Regions from separate parts of the Rhodoferax sp. SPJ4 genome, predicted to be linked through region 1. Evidence: riboswitches for the same ligand, from Rfam matches in the RefSeq annotation. Region 1 holds a riboswitch; the other holds the start of a gene.
What was found. Region 1 has a riboswitch for thiamine pyrophosphate ahead of AC4BAR_RS09400 (TonB-dependent siderophore receptor). Riboswitches for the same ligand answer to the same signal wherever they lie in the genome.
Positions count from the first base shown of each region.

Region 2: linked by a shared signal. The riboswitch ahead of thiC (phosphomethylpyrimidine synthase ThiC) and the one ahead of AC4BAR_RS09400 (TonB-dependent siderophore receptor) in region 1 are both predicted to bind thiamine pyrophosphate.

Region 1 covers NZ_JBYZMN010000002.1:411,061-419,895, reverse strand. Annotated here, with positions in the region: gene cysD (sulfate adenylyltransferase subunit CysD) at 1-454, shown strand, start outside; gene AC4BAR_RS09415 (sulfate adenylyltransferase subunit 1) at 454-1,752, shown strand; gene fdxA (ferredoxin FdxA) at 1,822-2,148, shown strand; gene AC4BAR_RS09405 (NAD(P)/FAD-dependent oxidoreductase) at 2,184-3,287, shown strand; TPP riboswitch at 3,373-3,479, shown strand; gene AC4BAR_RS09400 (TonB-dependent siderophore receptor) at 3,560-5,728, shown strand; tRNA gene AC4BAR_RS09395 (tRNA-Asn) at 5,765-5,840, shown strand; gene AC4BAR_RS09390 (Crp/Fnr family transcriptional regulator) at 6,178-6,915, shown strand; gene AC4BAR_RS09385 (hypothetical protein) at 6,926-7,696, opposite strand; gene AC4BAR_RS09380 (hypothetical protein) at 8,102-8,704, opposite strand.
Region 2 covers NZ_JBYZMN010000002.1:199,530-208,364, forward strand. Annotated here, with positions in the region: gene panD (aspartate 1-decarboxylase) at 1-197, opposite strand, end outside; gene thiD (bifunctional hydroxymethylpyrimidine kinase/phosphomethylpyrimidine kinase) at 208-1,821, opposite strand; gene AC4BAR_RS08380 (thiazole synthase) at 1,827-2,603, opposite strand; gene thiS (sulfur carrier protein ThiS) at 2,608-2,823, opposite strand; gene AC4BAR_RS08390 (FAD-dependent oxidoreductase) at 2,820-3,899, opposite strand; gene thiC (phosphomethylpyrimidine synthase ThiC) at 3,896-5,779, opposite strand; TPP riboswitch at 5,864-5,965, opposite strand; gene nadB (L-aspartate oxidase) at 5,998-7,572, opposite strand; gene AC4BAR_RS08405 (segregation and condensation protein A) at 7,604-8,515, opposite strand; gene AC4BAR_RS08410 (DUF3460 family protein) at 8,613-8,819, opposite strand.

The sequences.
Region 1 (8,835 bases):
CGACAGCTTCGGCCAGTGGCAACCCAAGGCCCAGCGCCCCGAGCTGTGGACACTGTTCAACACCAAGCTGCAGCAGGGCGAGCATTTCCGCGTGTTCCCGATTTCCAACTGGACCGAGCTCGACGTGTGGCAGTACATCGCCCGAGAAAACATCGCGCTGCCCTCGCTGTACTACACCCACAAACGCGAGGTGGTAGAGCGCAAGGGCCTGCTGGTGCCGGTGACCGAACTGACCCCGCCGCGCGACGGCGAGCAGGTGGAGCTGCGCGACGTGCGTTTCCGTACCGTGGGCGACATCACCTGCACCTGCCCGGTGGAAAGCCCGGCAGCCAGTGCGGCCGACATCGTGTTGGAAACCCTGGCCGCCGAGGTCAGCGAACGGGGCGCCACCCGCATGGACGACAAGACCAGCGACGCCTCGATGGAAAAACGCAAGAAAGACGGGTACTTCTGATGAGCGCGACCGATTTCGCAACCCTGCCGGCCGGCACCGAGAACGACCACGCCTCGGCGCTGAAATTCATCACCTGCGGCAGCGTGGACGACGGCAAGAGCACGCTGATCGGCCGCCTGCTGGTCGACAGCAAGACCGTGCTGCAAGACCAGCTGGCCGGCGTGCAGCGCGGCGGCGAGACCGACCTGGCGCTGCTCACCGACGGCCTGAGTGCCGAGCGCGAGCAGGGCATCACCATCGACGTGGCCTACCGCTACTTCGCCACCGCCCAGCGGAAGTTCATCATCGGTGACGCCCCCGGCCACGAGCAGTACACCCGCAACATGGTCACCGCCGCCAGCAGCGCCGACGCCGCGGTGGTGCTGGTCGACGCCACCAAACTCGACTGGGCCAACCCCCAGATGACGCTGCTGCCGCAAACCCGCCGCCACTCGCTGCTGGTGAATTTGCTGCGCGTGCCCTCGGTGGTGTTCACCGTCAACAAGCTCGACGCGGTGGCCGACGCGGGCCAGGCGTTTGCCAACATCACCGGCGCCTTGCAGCGCTTCGCCCAGGACGCCGGCATCACCGTGCGCGCCATCGTGCCGATCTCGGCGCTGAAGGGCTGGAACGTGGTCGACGCCCACGCCGGCTGGTGCGGCTATGCCGGCCCCAGCCTGCTGCAGCTGCTGGAGCAGCTGCCCAACACCCCGGCCGAGAAGGACGAGGCCTTTGCCTTCCCGGTGCAATGGGTGGAGAAGTTCTCCTCGTCGTCCGACACCTCGCAGGGTCGCCGCGTGTTCTGGGGCCGTGTGGCCACCGGCAGCGTGGCCCCTGGTCAGGACGTGACGGTGCTGCCCAGCGGCCAGACCGCCAAGGTGGCCCAGGTGCTGAACGCGGTGCGCACGCCCGGTGCCATGGCCGCCGGCCACAGCGCCGGCATCGTGCTGGACCGTGAAGTCGACGTGTCGCGCGGCGACTGGCTGCTGGCCACCGGCGCCTTCACGCCGCAGCGCGAGGTCGAGGCCACCGTGGCCTGGATGGACGACGAGCCCCTGGTGGCTGGCCGCCTTTACTGGGCGCTGCATGGCCACCGCTGGGTCAAGGCCAAGGTCAAGCGCATCGTCCACAAGCTGGACGTGAACACCCTGGCCGAGGAAGACGCCAGTGAGCTGCCCCCCAACGCCATCGGCCACATCACGCTGGCGCTGCAGGAGCCGCTGGCCACCCTGCCCTATGCCCGTTCGCGGGCCGTGGGCGCCATGGTGCTGGTGGACACCGCCTCGCACAAGACCTCGGCCGCCGTGCTGATCCGCTGAACCACCTAAAATAGAGGGTTAACGCGGATTCCCGCGTCGACCTGTTCCAAACTTTCACCGCCCACTGCCATGACCCACGTTGTCACCGAAGCCTGCATCCGTTGCAAATACACCGACTGTGTGGACGTGTGCCCGGTCGACTGTTTCCGCGAAGGCCCGAACTTCCTCACCATCGACCCGGACGAGTGCATCGACTGCGCGGTCTGCATCCCCGAGTGCCCGGTGAACGCGATCTATGCCGAAGAAGACGTGCCGGCCGACCAGCAGCACATGACCAAGCTGAATGCCGACCTGTCGCGCATCGGCTGGCCCAGCATCACCAAGCGCAAGACGCCGCTGCCGGACGCCGACGACTGGAAAGACAAGACCGACAAGCTGTCGGAGCTGGTGCGCTGAGCGCACGCCCCCTTTTTTCTTTTTTGCCCATCCCCATGGAACCTCAATTGAACAACGCAGTGGTTGACACCGCCCAGGCGCACGACGGCCCGATCGAGACCGACGCCATCATCGTGGGCGCTGGCCCGGTGGGTCTGTTTCAGGTGTTTGAACTCGGCCTGCTGGAAATCAAGGCCCACGTGATCGACGCGCTGGCCTACCCCGGTGGCCAGCCCATCGAGCTCTACCCCGACAAGCCCATTTACGACATCCCGGCCATCCCGGTCTGCACCGGCCAGGAACTGACCGATGCGCTGCTCAAGCAGATTGAACCCTTCGGCGCCACCTTCCACCTGGGCCAGACCGTCAGCACCGTGCAAAAGCAGGACGACGGCCGCTTCTATGTGGAAACCTCCAAGGGCACCCGCTTCCTGACCAAGACCATCTTCATCGCCGGCGGCGTGGGCGCTTTCGAGCCCCGCACGCTGAAGGTCGATGGCCTGGACCAGTTCGACGGCACGCAGCTGCACTACCGGGTGAAGAACCCGGCCGACTTCGCTGGAAAAAACCTGGTCATCGTCGGTGGCGGCGACTCGGCCCTGGACTGGACGCTGAACTTCGTCGCCGAAGGCCCGAACAAGGCCGAGAGCGTGATCCTGATCCACCGCCGCGACGGCTTCAAGGCCGCCCCGGCCAGCGTGGCCAAGATGAAGGAGCTGTGCGACCAGCACGAGATGCAGTTCATCGTCGGCCAGATCACCGGCTTCGACGCCCGTGATGGCAAGCTGGTGGGCGTGAAGGTGACCGGGGCCGACGGCGTGACCCGCGTGGTGCCGCTGGACGTGTTGCTGGTGTTCTTCGGCCTCAGTCCCAAGCTGGGCCCGATCGCCGACTGGGGTCTGGACATCGAGCGCAAGCAGCTGGTGGTGGACACCGAGAAGTTCTCCACCAACATTCCCGGCATTTTTGCGGTGGGCGACATCAACACCTACCCCGGCAAGAAGAAGCTCATCCTGAGCGGCTTCCACGAATGTGCGCTGGCTGCCTTTGGCGCCGCGCCCATCATCTTCCCCGAGAAGGGCAAGATCCACCTGCAGTACACCACCACCAGCCCCAAGCTGCACAAGGTGCTGGGCGTGGAATCGCCGGTCTTCGACTGAGCGGCCCTGCACTGTCCTACGAACAAGCCCGCCACGTGCGGGCTTTTTCTTGCCCGTCGTTACAATTCAACGGTGTTCTGTTGAACACATTCGCTGGGGGTGTCGCGGCGGCCGCAAGGCCGGCGCGACTGAGAGAGTCCCTTTGAACCTGATTGAGATCATCCTCGCGCAGGGAAGCATGGTTTTCGGAGTGGCCACAGGCCGTGGCGACCTTGCCCACGGGCGGCGTCCTCCAAGCCCTTCTCCCCTGCCTTGGCGTTGCACTGAACGTTATGGCCCACACCGCTTGTCTGAACCTGCCCCACCGCCTGCTGCCCAGCGCCATCGCTGTCGCCGTGGCCTCCCTTTTCACCGCCTCCGCCAGCCTGGCCCAGACGCCCACCGAGGCCACGCTGGCACCGGTGCTGGTGAATGAACGCAACGCCCCCGGGGTGGCCGATGTGCTGGGCCTGGGCGACGCACCGCTGGTGCGCACACCCGTCAGCGCCACGCTGATCGGTGCCGAGCAGATCGAGGCTTCGGGTGCCCGCCGGCTGGCCGACCTGGTGAAGTTCGACGCCTCGGTCAGTGACGCCTACAACACCGTGGGCTACTGGGACTACCTGACGGTGCGCGGCTTTGTGCTCGACAACAAGTACAACTTCCGCCGCGAAGGCCTGCCCATCAACGCCGAAAGCACCGTGCCGTTGGACAACAAGGCGCGGGTGGAAATCCTCAAGGGCACCAGCGGCATCCAGGCCGGCACCAGCGCGCCGGGTGGTCTGGTGAACTACGTGGTCAAGCGCCCCACCGAACAAGACCTGCGCAGTGTGCGTCTGGAAACCACCCAGCGTGGTGGCCTGCTGGCCGCCGCAGACCTGGGTGGCCGTTTCGGCGTGGACCGTGCCTTTGGCTACCGCTTCAATGTGGTGGGCGAAGACATGGCCAGTTACGCCCGCGATGCCGACGGCTCGCGCCGGCTGCTGGCCTTGGCAGGCGACTGGCGGCTGAGCCGCGACTCGGTGCTGGAGGCCGAGTTCGAGTACTCGCGTCGCTCGCAGCGCAGCGTGCCCGGCCTGAGCCTGACCGGCAACACCCTGCCCGCCCCTGACCCGCGGCTCAACATCAACGCCCAGCCCTGGTCGCTGCCGGTGGTGCTGGAAGGCCTGACCGGCACGATCAAGTTCGACCAGGCGCTGAACCGCGACTGGCGCTGGACCGCGCAGGTGGGCACCCAGCGCCTGAAGTCCGACGACCGGGTGGCCTTCCCCTTCGGCGGTGACTGCTACAACGGCCCCTACCTGTACTGCGACCGCTACGCCCCCAACGGTGACTTTGACCTGTACGACTTCCGCAGCGACGGCGAGCGCCGCACCACCCAGGCCGCGCAGTTGCAGCTCAAGGGCCGGCTGACCACTGGCGACGTCCGCCACGACCTCGGCCTGGGCCTGCTGACCAGCCGCACCCGCGACCGCTTCAACCGCCAGGCCTACAACTACGTGGGCACTGGCAACCTCTCCACGCTGGCAGTGTTCAGCCCCGACCCGACACTGACCGACGAGAACACCAACCGCAGCGAACGCAGCACCGAGTTCTCGGCTTACGACGCGATCGGCTGGACCCCCCGCTTCAGCACCTGGCTGGGCCTGCGCCAAACCCATTTGTCGCGCGACAGCGTGCGCACCGACGGCTCGCGCGCCACCAGCTACAGCCGCAGCATCACCACCCCCTGGCTGGCCGCCACCTTCGAGATCAAGCCGGGCTACATGGCCTACGCCAGCTATGGCCAGGGCGTGGAATCCGAGGTCGCCCCCGGCCGGTCGCGCTACACCAACGCCGGCCAGCCGCTGCCCGCCCTCAAAAGCCGGCAGGCCGAACTGGGCTTGAAGGGCGAGCGCGACAGCCTGCGCTGGAGCGCGGCGCTGTTCAGCATCACCCGGCCGCTGTTTGCCGACATCGGCAGCTGCGACGTCACCAACTCCTGCACCCGCCAGGTGGACGGCGAGGCCCAGCACCGGGGCCTGGAGCTGAACGCCGGCACCCGCAACGGGCCGTGGGATGTGAATGCCGGCCTGACGCTGCTGGACGCCCAGCGCCAAGGCAGCCTGGACCCCTCGCTCAACGGCAAGCGGCCGGTGAACGTGCCCAAGCACATCCTGCGGGCCCAGACCACCTACCGCGTGGCCGCCCTGCCGGGCCTGAGCCTGCAGGCCGACCTGTCGCACGAAGGCCAACGCAGCGTGCTGCCCGACGAGTCCATCAGCCTGCCCAGCTGGACCCGGGTCGATGCCGCCGTGCGCTACGCCACCCGCATCCAGAACACCGCCACCACCTGGACCCTGGGCATAGACAACCTGCTGGACCGCCGCTATTTCAAGGAATCGCCTTACCAGTTCGGCCATGTCTACCTGTTCCCCGGCGCGCCGCGAACCGTTCGTTTTGCCGTGCAGGCCAGTTTGTGAAACGACTGAAAATCACGCTATAATCTGAGGCTACGTTCCTCGATAGCTCAGTCGGTAGAGCGCCGGACTGTTAATCCGTAGGTCCCTGGTTCGAGCCCAGGTCGAGGAGCCAGTAATGACAAGGGTCAGCACGCAAGTGCTGACCCTTTTGTCTTTCATCGCGCCACAAGAACGTGACAGACAGGCACGTTCCAGACCCCCCTCATCTCCTTCTCCGCTGTGGCGCCTGACCAGGCCCGCCCTGCCCAGCGGCGGCCACTGGCTTCAGGGTTGTTGCCGAGGCTTTGCAAGACCTCACCTGCGGCCAGGTGGCCGCTGTGTGGCGCATCGCACAGACGGCCGCCATTCTGAGCACTAACGTCATTGCCCATCTGCCGTCGTCTGAACGCAGATGGGTCCCTCCAGAGCCATGCAGCAACCCCAGTTCCGCTGTTGCAGACGATTCCGATATGAAAAGCAATACCAAACTGTCAACGCCGAATCCCAAGCAGAACGGCATCCTCGCGGCCCTTCCTCAGGCCGATTACGCGCGCGTGCTGCCCGACCTGGAACTGGTGCCCATGCCGCTGGGATGGACCATGTCGGAGTCGGGCGACCATGTGCGCTTTCTGCACTTCCCCACCGACGGCATCGTGTCGCTGATTTACGACCTGGAGAACGGCTCTTCCAGCGAGATCGCCTTGGTGGGCAACGAGGGCATGGTGGGCATCTCCATCTTCATGGGTGGTGAAAGCATGCCCAGCAGCACCAAGGTGCAAAGCGCCGGCCACGCCTACCGGCTGGACCGCAAGTCCATGAAGCACGAATTTGCACTGGGTGGGAAATTGCAGCATCTGTCATTGCTGTACACCCAGGCGCTGATCTGCCAGACCTCGCAAACCGCCGTCTGCAACCAACACCACACCATCGACCAGCAGCTCTGCCGGTGGCTGTTGATGAGCATCGACCGCCTGCACAAAAACAGCCTGGTGGTGACCCATGAATTGATCGCCAGTCTGCTCGGCACCCGCCGCGAAAGCATCACGGTGTCGGCCGGCAACCTGCAAAAAGAAGGGCTGATCCTGTGCACCCGCGGCAACATCAAGGTGCTGGACCGGGCGAAGCTGGAAACCCGCGCCTGTGAGTGCTACGCCTGCGTCAAACTCGAGTACGAGCGTTTGCTGCCCAGGCCTGCCCATCCCAAGTGAGGCCGCAGGCCTAACCCGTGACGCGCATCAGCCAGACCGCCACCGCGTCCCATGCCGGTGACGTGGCCAGTGGCACCCGCAGCAGTTGCAAGACCAGCACCGCACCTCCAGCCCAGACATAGACCGGGTGAATGCGCCCGCGGGTGCGCCAGTCGAACACCATGCCGGCGACGATGAACAGGTCTGCCAGCAGGCCTGGCGGCACGGTCACGGACAGCGGCGGCACCGGTGACGCGCCAGGCACCGGCGGTGGCGCCAGAAAGGTCAGAAACCAGCGGGCGATGGCCGCATCCAGGATGGACGCGGTGGCCACCAGCATCAGCCGTTTGTGGATGTCCTTGTGTTTCACGCAGGCGATGGCCAGAGCAATCAAAATGGCAAAGCCCACGATGCTGCTGACGGGCACGATCATGAACTGCTTGCCATCGGCCAGGAAGCCGGCCGCTTCCGCCCTGCGGGTGGCTTGGACGGCGGTCATCAAGCCCAGGAACAGCATTGCGGTGGCCAGTGAAATGCCCAACAGCCCCCAGTCACGGTGGCGCAGGGGCCGGCCGCTGCTCACCAGCCAGGTCTGGCAGGCGAAGAACAGTGTCCAGGTGAAAAAAATGAGGCCGTGCAGGTGGACCACCGGCGGGGCCGCGAACGCCCCCCTCACCAAGGGTGAAAAATAAGTGGGTGTGAAGCCGAGAAAGGCGACCACCACGGTGCCCAGGGCGGCGTAAAAAAAGAACCGGGGGTTGCGCTGCGGGTCTGACGAAGGCACCGACAAGGGGCTGTTCATGGCTTGTTCCCTTCTTTGAGAAATGCACATTTCCAAAGCGGCGGCACCGTTTTGGCTGGGCCTGCCTGGCCGCATGATGCGGGCAGACCGGCCCCCTGGCAAGGGCCAGGCGGCGCCAGGTTCAGCAGGGCGGCCCCGGGCTTTGCCGCAGCGGTGTTCGCGTGAATCCAAGCGCCGGCCGAACCCATGGACGGGTATTTTTCAATCCAGCTTGAAATTCCCTGTGTTTCCGCGCCATGGCCTGGCCCTTCGCCAGCACTCACCTTTTCAGGCATTCATTCGACCCATGCCCCAAAAAAAAGCCCTTCCGGAAATCACCAGAAGGGCCTCGTGAGCCGATCAGCCCTTCAACGACGCAAGCGCCGTCGAAAAATGCCAGACCGGGTCAGAACAGCGAAGAATAAATCAGCCGTGAACAGGCAATGCGCCGGTGATCGCGGAGATCAAGGTGCTGGGCAGCGCGGTGATGGCCGCAGGACCGACCGCACCGAGGGCTTCCAGGCCGGGCAGACCGCCGGTGGACGGCAGCGAGGGAACGGCAGGCAGGCCATCGGCCGACGGCAGTGCCGGCACGGAAGGCAGGCCCTGGCCGAGCAAGCCGGTCAAGACTTCCAGACCCGGCAGACCATCGGTGGACGGCAGCGAAGGAACGGCGGTCAGGCCATCGGCCGACGGCAATGCCGGCACGGAGGGCAGGCCCTGGCTGAGCAAGCCGGTCAGGGTTTCCAGACCGGGCAGCCCATCGGTGGACGGCAGCGAGGGAACGGCGGGCAGGCCATCAGCCGACGGCAATGCCGGCACGGAAGGCAGGCCCTGACCCAGCAAACCGGTCAGGGTTTCCAGACCCGGCAGACCATCGGTGGACGGCAGCGAAGGAACGGCGGGCAGACCGTCGGTGGACGGCAATGCCGGCACGTCAGGCAGGCCTTGACCCAACAGGGCGGTGACCGTTTCCAGAAGCGAAGCGACGATGTCGGTGGGCACCGTCGGGGGCGTGATTGAACTCATTTTTTATCCTCGCGAAGTTTTTTAATATCAAGTTCTCAAGACGCAAAAAATGACAACCAACTGACTAGTCAGCCGCTGTATTTATTGCGCCGGCACCATGATATCTGCGGGATATTAAGAAATTAATACTC
Region 2 (8,835 bases), 210 kb from region 1:
CTGCCACGCTCGCCCTTGATGGCGTAGGTGACGAAGCGTTCGCCGTTGTTGATGTTCCAGATGTGGATCTGCTCGTTCTCGCAGAGGTTGGCGGCATCCAGCAGGTCTTCGTCGATCGCACAAGACCCTTCGTAGTGCAGTTCACACTGGGTGACGGCAACGCGGTGGATCTTCGATTTGAGCAGGGTTCGCAGCATGGGGCGGATTTTAGGCCAGGCGGAGCGTGGATTGTGGCAGCGCCGGCGGCGCCGGTCTGGAGGCGCCTCCCCAGTCGGCCTGGCCCGCCGCCACTGCCTGCTGCAGCGCAGCCATGGCCTTTTCGGGGGCCGCCGCTTCGGTGATGGCGGTGATCACCGCCGCCCCGGCGGCGCCCGCCGCCAGGGCCTCGCGGACCCGGGCGGGTGTCATGCCGGCGATGCCCACCACCGGCAGCGGCAGCAGCGCCGCCCAGAAAGCCAAGTTGGCCGTGCCCTGCGGCAGCCAGGGCATGGCCTTGCTCTGCGTGGGGTGGATGGGCCCGCAAGCGACGGTGCTGGGCCGCCAGGCCCAGGCCCTGGCCACCTCCCAGAAGGCATGGGTGCTGACGCCCAGGCCCAGCCCGGCCTGGGAGATGGCGGCCAGGCCCGCAGGGCCGGCGGCGGCCAGGTCGTCCTGGCCCAGGTGCACCGCCACATGGGGCTGGCCGGCCGCCAGCGCGATGGCCGCGCGCCAGTGGTCGTTGACGAACAACTGCGCGCCGGCGGCCGCGGTGGCCGCCACCGCCTGCTGGATTTCTGCGTGCAGCCGGGGGTGGGCCGGGTCCTTGATGCGCAGCTGCACGGTGCGCACACCGGCGGCCAGCACCCGGTCCACCCAGGCCGCGCTGTCCACCACCGCGTACAGGCCAATGGCCGGGTGGCGCAGCGGCGTGAAGGCGGGCGGCTCGGCCAGCAGGCTGTCGGGCCCCTGGCCGGGCAGGCCCAGGCGCGGCAGGTTGTCCGGGTTGAGCGCAAAGCCGGCCTGGGGCTGCACCGGGCCGGCCCCCGCGCCGGCCGGCCGGCCATGGCGCAACGCCTCGGCGGTGGCCATCTTGGCCAGCACCACCGCTTCCATGGCCACAAAGCCGCGTGCCATCGCGGCGGCGGCGCTGCTGGCAAACACGCAGCCGGTGCCGTGGTGGTGGCGGGTGGCCACGCGCGGCAGGGCCAGCCAGCCGCTGGCCTCGGGCGTCAGCGCAAAGTCCAGGCTGTGGCCGCCGTCCAGGCCGCCGCGGGCGTCGCCACCGGTGATGACCACCGCGCGGCAGCCCAGGGCCTGCAGCGCCTGGGCCGCGGCCTCCACCATGGCCGGGCTGTCCAGCGTCGGCCAGCGCAGCAGCGCCGCGGCCTCGGCGCGGTTGGGCGTGAGCAGCGTGGTGCGCGGCAGCAGGTGCTGGCGGTAGGCCTGCAGCAAGGCCGGGTCGGCCAGGCTGGCGCCTGTGGTGGCGCGCAGCACCGGGTCCACCACCAGCGGCAGCGTGGGGTGGCGCAGCCGCAGCCGGTCGACCCAGTAGGCCAGCACCTGCAGGTTGTCCACGCTGCCCAGCATGCCGGCCTTCAGCGCGGCCGGTGGCAGGTCGCCGGCCAGCGCGGCCAGCTGGGCGTCGAGCAGCGCGGGGGCGACCGGGTCGACCCGCTGCACCGCCATGGAGTTCTGCGCGGTGATGGCGGCCACCGCGCTGCAGCCGTGCACACCCAGGGCCTCGCAGGCCCGCAGGTCGGCCTGCAGCCCGGCGCCAGCGCCGCTGTCGCTGCCGGCGATGGTCCAGACGATGGGGAGGACGGTGTCGGTGGGGTGGGGCATGGGGTTCAGATCAGGAAAGGCCGGCCGGTCACCGGCGTGCTGGCCACGGCCATGGGCTGGGGCGCCATCAGCCCGGCCTCGAAGGCCAGCCGGCCGGCCTCAATGGCGAGCCGGAAGGCCTGGGCCATGGCCACCGGGTCATGGGCCTGGGCCACGGCCGAGTTCAGCAGCACCGCGTCAAAACCCAGCTCCATGGCCTGGGCAGCGTCGCTGGGTGCGCCGATGCCGGCGTCCACCACCAGCGGCACGCCGGGCAGCCGGGCCCGCAGCGTGCGCAGCGCCCAGGGGTTGAGCAGGCCCTGGCCCGAGCCGATGGGCGCGCCCCAGGGCATCAGCACCCGGCAGCCGGCGTCCAGCAGGCGCTGGCAGGTGACGAGGTCGTCGGTGCAATAGGGAAAGACCTCGAAGCCGGCTTTCACCAGCTCGGTGGCGGCCAGCACCAGCTCAAAGGGATCGGGCTGCAGCGTGTGCTCGTCGCCCACCACCTCCAGCTTGACCCAGGCGGTGCCGAACAGCTCGCGCGCCATCTGGGCCAGCGCCACCGCCTCGCGGGCGGTGCGGCAACCGGCGGTGTTGGGCAGCAGCCGGGCGCCGCTGGCCTGCACCAGCCGGTAGAAGTCACCCGGCACATCGCCGGCAGCGAGCTGGCGCTTCAGGCCCACGGTGACCACCGCGGCCTGCGAGGCGGCCAGCGCGTCGAGCAGCACCTGCGGCGATGGGTAGCCGGCGGTGCCCAGAAAGAAGCGGCTGCCGAGCGGGGTGTCGGCAATGGTGAACGCCATGGGATCAGCCTCCGGTAATGGCGACAAAGGTGAAGACCGCGTCGCCGTCCTGCAGCTGGCAGTGGGCGCGCTCGGTGCGGGGCACGAAGTCGTCGTTGACCGCGGTGGCCACCGCGTCCGGTGCCAGGCCTTGCATGGCCAGCAGCTCGTCCAGCGACAGCGGCGCGATCTGGGTGATCTGGCCGTTGACGGTCACGGTGATGGTGGGGGCAGCGTTCATGCGGGTCTCCCTGAAAACTCGTTGGACGACAGGCCGGCCTTTGCCAGCGCCTGCGCCACCAAGGCCGGCGCCAGCAGCCAGCCGTGGCGGAACAGGCCGTTGAGGCGCAACAGGCCGGGCGCGTGCTCGGTGCGGGGCCGGTGGTCGGGCAGGGCGGGGCGCAGGTTGGCCTCGTGGTGCAGCAGCCTGGCCTCGGCCAGCGCCGGCAGCACGCTGTGGGCGGCGCTCAGCAACTCCAGCAGGCTGCGCACCGACACCGGCGAGCGGTCGTCGCTCTCGATCTCGCTGGCGCCCACCAGCAGCTGGTCGCCGCCACGCGGCACCACGTACACCCGGTGGCGCGGGTGCAGCAGCCGCAGCGGCCGCTGCAGGCCCAGGCCGGGGGCGTGCAGCCAGAACATCTCGCCGCGCACGCCACGCACCCGGGGCTGGTCGGCCAGGCCAGGGTCGGCCGCGGCACCGACGCCACGCACGTCGATGGCCAGGTCCACCGCGTGGGTGGTGGCTGCGCTGACCAGCTCGCCAGGCCGCACCTGCGTCACCGCCTGGCCCCAGTGGAAACACGCACCGGCCTCGCAGGCACCGGTGTGCAGCGCACGCAGCGCCTGCTCGGCATGGATCTGCCCTTCCTGCGGCAGCGACCAGGCCTGGGCCGGGCCTTGGACCGAGGGCTCCAGCGCGCGCAACGCGGCCAAGGTCAGTGGCACCGGGTGGTGGGACGGCGGGGCCTTGTGCTGCAGCCGGGCGATCACCCGCTGGGCCGCACCCTCGTCGCCGCGGTGGGCCAGCAGCAGGCTGCCGCGCTGGTGAAACGCCACCGGCTGGGGCAGGGTGGCCAGCACCTGCGGCCACAGCGCCAGGCTTTGCAGGCCGAGGTCGAACACCTCGGCCTCGGCGCCGTCCAGCTCGGCCACCGGGCTCAGCATGCCGGCGGCCGTCCAGCCGGCCGCATGGCGGGCCTGGGCGTCGGGCGCGGGGTCGAACACCGCCACCGCATGGCCGGCGCGGGCCAGTGAAAAGGCCAGCAGCCGGCCCAGCAGGCCGGCCCCGGCGATGCCCACACGCAGGGTGCTCACGCCTTGGCGATGGGGATGTACAACTCGCCGCCGGCGGCGCGGAACTCGGCGCTCTTGGCCTGCATGCCGGCCTGGGCGTCGTCGGGGGTGCCGGCCGGCAGCGCGGCGGCGTACTCGCGCACCTCCTGGCTGATCTTCATCGAGCAGAACTTCGGCCCGCACATGGAGCAGAAATGCGCCACCTTGGCCGAGTCCTTGGGCAGGGTTTCGTCGTGGAAATCGCGCGCGGTGTCGGGGTCCAGGCTGAGGTTGAACTGGTCGCTCCAGCGGAACTCGAAGCGGGCCTTGGACAGCGCCTCGTCGCGCGCACCGGCACCCGGGTGGCCCTTGGCCACATCGGCGGCGTGAGCGGCGATCTTGTAGGCAATGATGCCTTGCTTGACGTCGTCGCGGTCGGGCAGGCCCAGGTGCTCCTTGGGTGTCACGTAGCACAGCATGGCCGTGCCCATCCAGCCGATCATGGCTGCGCCGATGGCCGAGGCAATGTGGTCGTAGCCTGGCGCGATGTCGATGGTCAGCGGGCCCAGCGTGTAGAACGGCGCCTCGTGGCAGTGCTTGAGCTGCTCGGCCATGTTGGCCTGGATCAAATGCATGGGCACATGGCCCGGGCCTTCGATCATGGTCTGCACGTCGTGTTTCCAGGCCACCTGGGTCAGCTCGCCCAGCGTGCGCAGCTCGGCGAACTGGGCTTCGTCGTTGGCGTCGGCACCGCTGCCGGGGCGCAGGCCGTCGCCGAGCGAGAAGCTCACGTCGTAGGCCTTCATGATGTCGCAGATGTCTTCGAAGTGGGTGTAGAGGAAGTTTTCCTGGTGGTGGGCGATGCACCACTTTGCCAGGATGGAGCCGCCGCGCGAGACGATGCCGGTGCGGCGCTGGGCCGTGAGGTGGATGAAGGGCAGGCGCAGGCCGGCGTGGATGGTGAAGTAGTCCACGCCTTGCTCGGCCTGCTCGATCAGCGTGTCGCGGTAGATTTCCCACGTGAGGTCTTCGGCCACGCCGCCGACCTTTTCCAGCGCCTGGTAGATGGGCACGGTGCCGATCGGCACCGGGCTGTTGCGCACGATCCAGTCGCGGGTGGTGTGGATGTTCTTGCCGGTGGACAAGTCCATCACGTTGTCGGCGCCCCAACGAATGGCCCACACGAGTTTTTCCACCTCTTCCTCGATGCTGGAGGTGACGGCCGAGTTGCCGATGTTGGCGTTGATCTTGACCAGGAAGTTGCGGCCGATGGCCATGGGCTCCAGCTCGGTGTGGTTGATGTTGGCCGGGATGATGGCGCGGCCCCGGGCCACCTCGTCGCGCACGAACTCCGGCGTGATGACGCGGGGCATCACCGCACCCAGCGGGTTGCCGCGCAGGCGCTCGGCCTTGGCCTCATCGGCCAGGTACTCGGCCATCCATTCACGTTGGCCGTTTTCGCGCAGCGCCACGTACTCCATTTCGGGCGTGACGATGCCGCGGCGGGCGTAGTGCATCTGCGTGACATTGGCACCGGCCTTGGCGCGGCGCGGCTGGCGTTGCAGGCCGGCGGCCTCGGCGCGCAGGGCGGCCACGCGCTGGCTTTCTGCGTCGCCGTGTTTGTCGCCGTCGTCCAGCGCCTGGGGCCGGCGGCCGGTGTAGGCCTCGGTGTCGCCGCGGGCGTCCAGCCAGGGGCCGCGCAGGTCGGGCAGGCCACGCCGCACGTCGATGGCGGCTCTGGGGTCGGTGTAGGGGCCGGAGGTGTCGTACAGGCTGACTCGCTCGCCGTTGCTCAGGGCCACCTCGCGCATCGGCACCTGCAATTGCGGGTGCAGCTGGCCGGGCAGATGGACCTTGCGGGAGGCGGGGAAGGGTTCACGCGACAGCGTCAGGCGCTGGGCGAAAGAGTCGGGGGCGTTCATGAGGCCATCCTTTCAGCGGGGCAACGGGCAGGGCTTGCATAGGTGCTCCGGAATGGACGGACAGCGGCCACACCAGGGAGGTGCGAAAGGCGGTCGGGCTCTTCTTACGTCGGTACGAACCGAATCAAGTTCTCGGGTTTGGGACTGTCCATCTCAGCAGCATCAGCTGCACCCCGGAGCGGGGCGAATGGTACACCAAGCGGCTTTCAGGGCCGGCTTCAGGGGCTCAACACCGTGGGTTTGGCCTCGGCCAGCAGGGCTGGGTAGTCGCGGCTGAAATGCAGGCCGCGGCTCTCATGCCGGGCCTGGGCTGAGCGCACGATGAGGTCGGCCACCTGCACCAGGTTGCGCAGCTCCAGCAGGTCGCGGGTGACGTGGAAGCGGGCGTAGAACTCGTGGATTTCGCCCTGCAGCAAGGCGATGCGGTGGGCCGCCCGCTCCAGCCGCTTGTTGGTGCGCACAATGCCGACATAGCTCCACATGAAGCGGCGCAGCTCGTCCCAGTTGTGCGAGATCACCACCTGCTCGTCGGCGTCGGTGACGCGGCTGACGTCCCAGGCCGGCAGCGGCTTGGGCGCCGGGACGGGCGCGTCGGCAATGGCCTGGGCCGCCGCACGGGCGAACACCATGCACTCCACCAGCGAGTTGCTGGCCAGCCGGTTGGCGCCATGCAGGCCGGTGCAGGCGGTCTCACCGATGGCGTACAGGCCGGCCAGGTCGGTGTGGCCGGCCAGGTCGGTCAGCACGCCACCGCAGGTGTAGTGGGCGGCCGGCACCACCGGGATGGGCTGTTTGGAAATGTCGATGCCCAGCTCCAGGCAACGCGCGTGGATGTTGGGAAAGTGCTCCTGGATGAAGGCCAGCGGCTGGTGCGAGATGTCCAGGTAGACGCAGTCGAAACCGCCTTTTTTCATCTCGAAGTCAATCGCCCGGGCGACGATGTCGCGGGGCGCTAGTTCCGCCCGCTTGTCGTGGTCGGGCATGAAGCGCCGACCATCCGGCAGCAGCAGCTTGCCGCCTTCGCCGCGCACCGCCTCGGTGATCAGGAAGGACTTGGCCTCGGGATGGTAGAGGCAGGTCGGGTGGAACTGGATGAACTCCAGGTTCGCCGCCCGGCAGCCGGCTCGCCAGGCCGCGGCGATGCCGTCGCCGGTGGCGGTGTCGGGGTTGGTGGTGTACAGATACACCTTGCCGGCGCCGCCGGTGGCCAGAATGGTGTGCGGTGCGCGGAAGGTCACCACCTCGTCGGTGGCCTCGTCGAGTGCGTACAGGCCCAGGCAGCGCTGGGCATTGCCACCGAGCTTGCGGTCGGTGATCAGGTCGACCAGCATGTGGTGCTCGAACAGCGTGATGTTGGGTGTGCCCCGCACCTGGTTGATCAGCGTGCGCTGCACCGCCGCGCCGGTGGCGTCGGTCACGTGGACGATGCGGCGCTGGCTGTGGCCACCTTCGCGGGTCAGGTGCAGCTGGCCATGTTCCTCGGAGAAGGGCACCCCCAGCTGCTGCAGCCAGCGGATGGTGTCGGGCGCGTTTTCCACCACGAAGCGGGTGGCGTCGAGGTCGCTCAGGCCGGCGCCGGCCACCAGGGTGTCGTCCACATGCGAATCGAAGCTGTCGCCTTCGCCCAGCACCGCGGCAATGCCGCCCTGGGCCCAGCCGCTGGAGCCGTCGCTGACGACGCGTTTGGTCAGGATGGCCACGCGGTGGGTGGGCGCCAGCGCCAGCGCGGCGCTCAGCCCCGCCAGGCCGCTGCCAACAATCAGCACGTCAAAGTCGCGGCAGGCAACACTCATGGGGTTCCGTGGGTAGGGGTGGGCGGCGGGCTCAGAACAGCGACGGTTCGGTGTCGTCGTTGTCCAGCACCGGCTCAAGGGCGGGCGCGGTGCTGGCATAGGCCAGCCGCACGTAAATCGGGGCAAAGGCCTCGGCCTGGGTGATGTCGATCAGGGTTTCCTTGGCCAGCTCCAGCATGGCGATGAAGGTCACCACCAGCACCGGCACGCCGCGGCTGGCATCGAACAGTTTCTCGAACTCGACGAAGCGCTGGCCTTGCAGCCGGCGCAGCAGCATGCCCATGTGCTCGCGCACCGACAGCTCTTCGCGGCTGATCTTGTGGTGCTGGACCAGCTTGGCCCGCTTCAGGATGTCCTGCCAGGCCTGTTGCAGGTCGACCACATGCACGTCGGGGAAGCGCGGCGCCAGCGACTGCTCAATGAAGACCTGGGCCCGCAGCACGTCGCGGCCCAGCTGCGGCAGCGCGCTGATGCGGGCCGCGGCCAGCTTGATGCGCTCGTACTCCTGCAGCCGGCGCACCAGCTCGGCGCGCGGGTCTTCCGGCTCCTGGCCCTCGGCGGTTTTGCGCGGCGGCAGCAGCATGCGCGACTTGATCTCGATCAGCATCGCCGCCATCAGCAAATACTCGGCGGCCAGCTCCAGGTTGTGGGCGCGGATCTCGTCCACGTACAACAGGTACTGCCGCGTCAGCCCCGCCATGGGGATGTCGAGGATGTTGAAGTTCTGCTTGCGGATCAGGTAGAGCAGCAGGTCCAGCGGGCCCTCAAAGGCTTCCAGGAAGACCTGCAGCGCGTCGGGCGGAATGTAGAGGTCGCGTGGCAGCGCGAACAGCGGCTCGCCGTACAGCCGGGCCAGCGCCACCTGGTCCACCACGTCGGGCATGGCGGACAACAGGTCGGCGGTGTCGGGGGCCACCGACGGGGTGTCGGCCGGATGGGTCATGGGTCAGCCGCGGCGGTGGCGAGGGGCAACGGCCTGTTCGCTACAAAAAAGTGAGCGAAAGAATCGGTGCAGACGATGGACTGAGGCCGGTGGGGCTTCAGGACGCGTCGGTCTGGTAGACGTAAGGCTTTTGCGCCACGTTGGCCTGGTCAAACTCGCTTTGGGCCTGGCGGTCGATCTGTTTGTCCCACAGCAAGGCGCGGCCGGCGCGCTGCTGCGCCTCCAGCTCGGGCTTCTGGGCCTTCATCGAATCGATGAACTGGGTGGTTTCGGACTGGTAATCGGCGCGACGGAAGAACGGCATAAACTAAACCTCACTT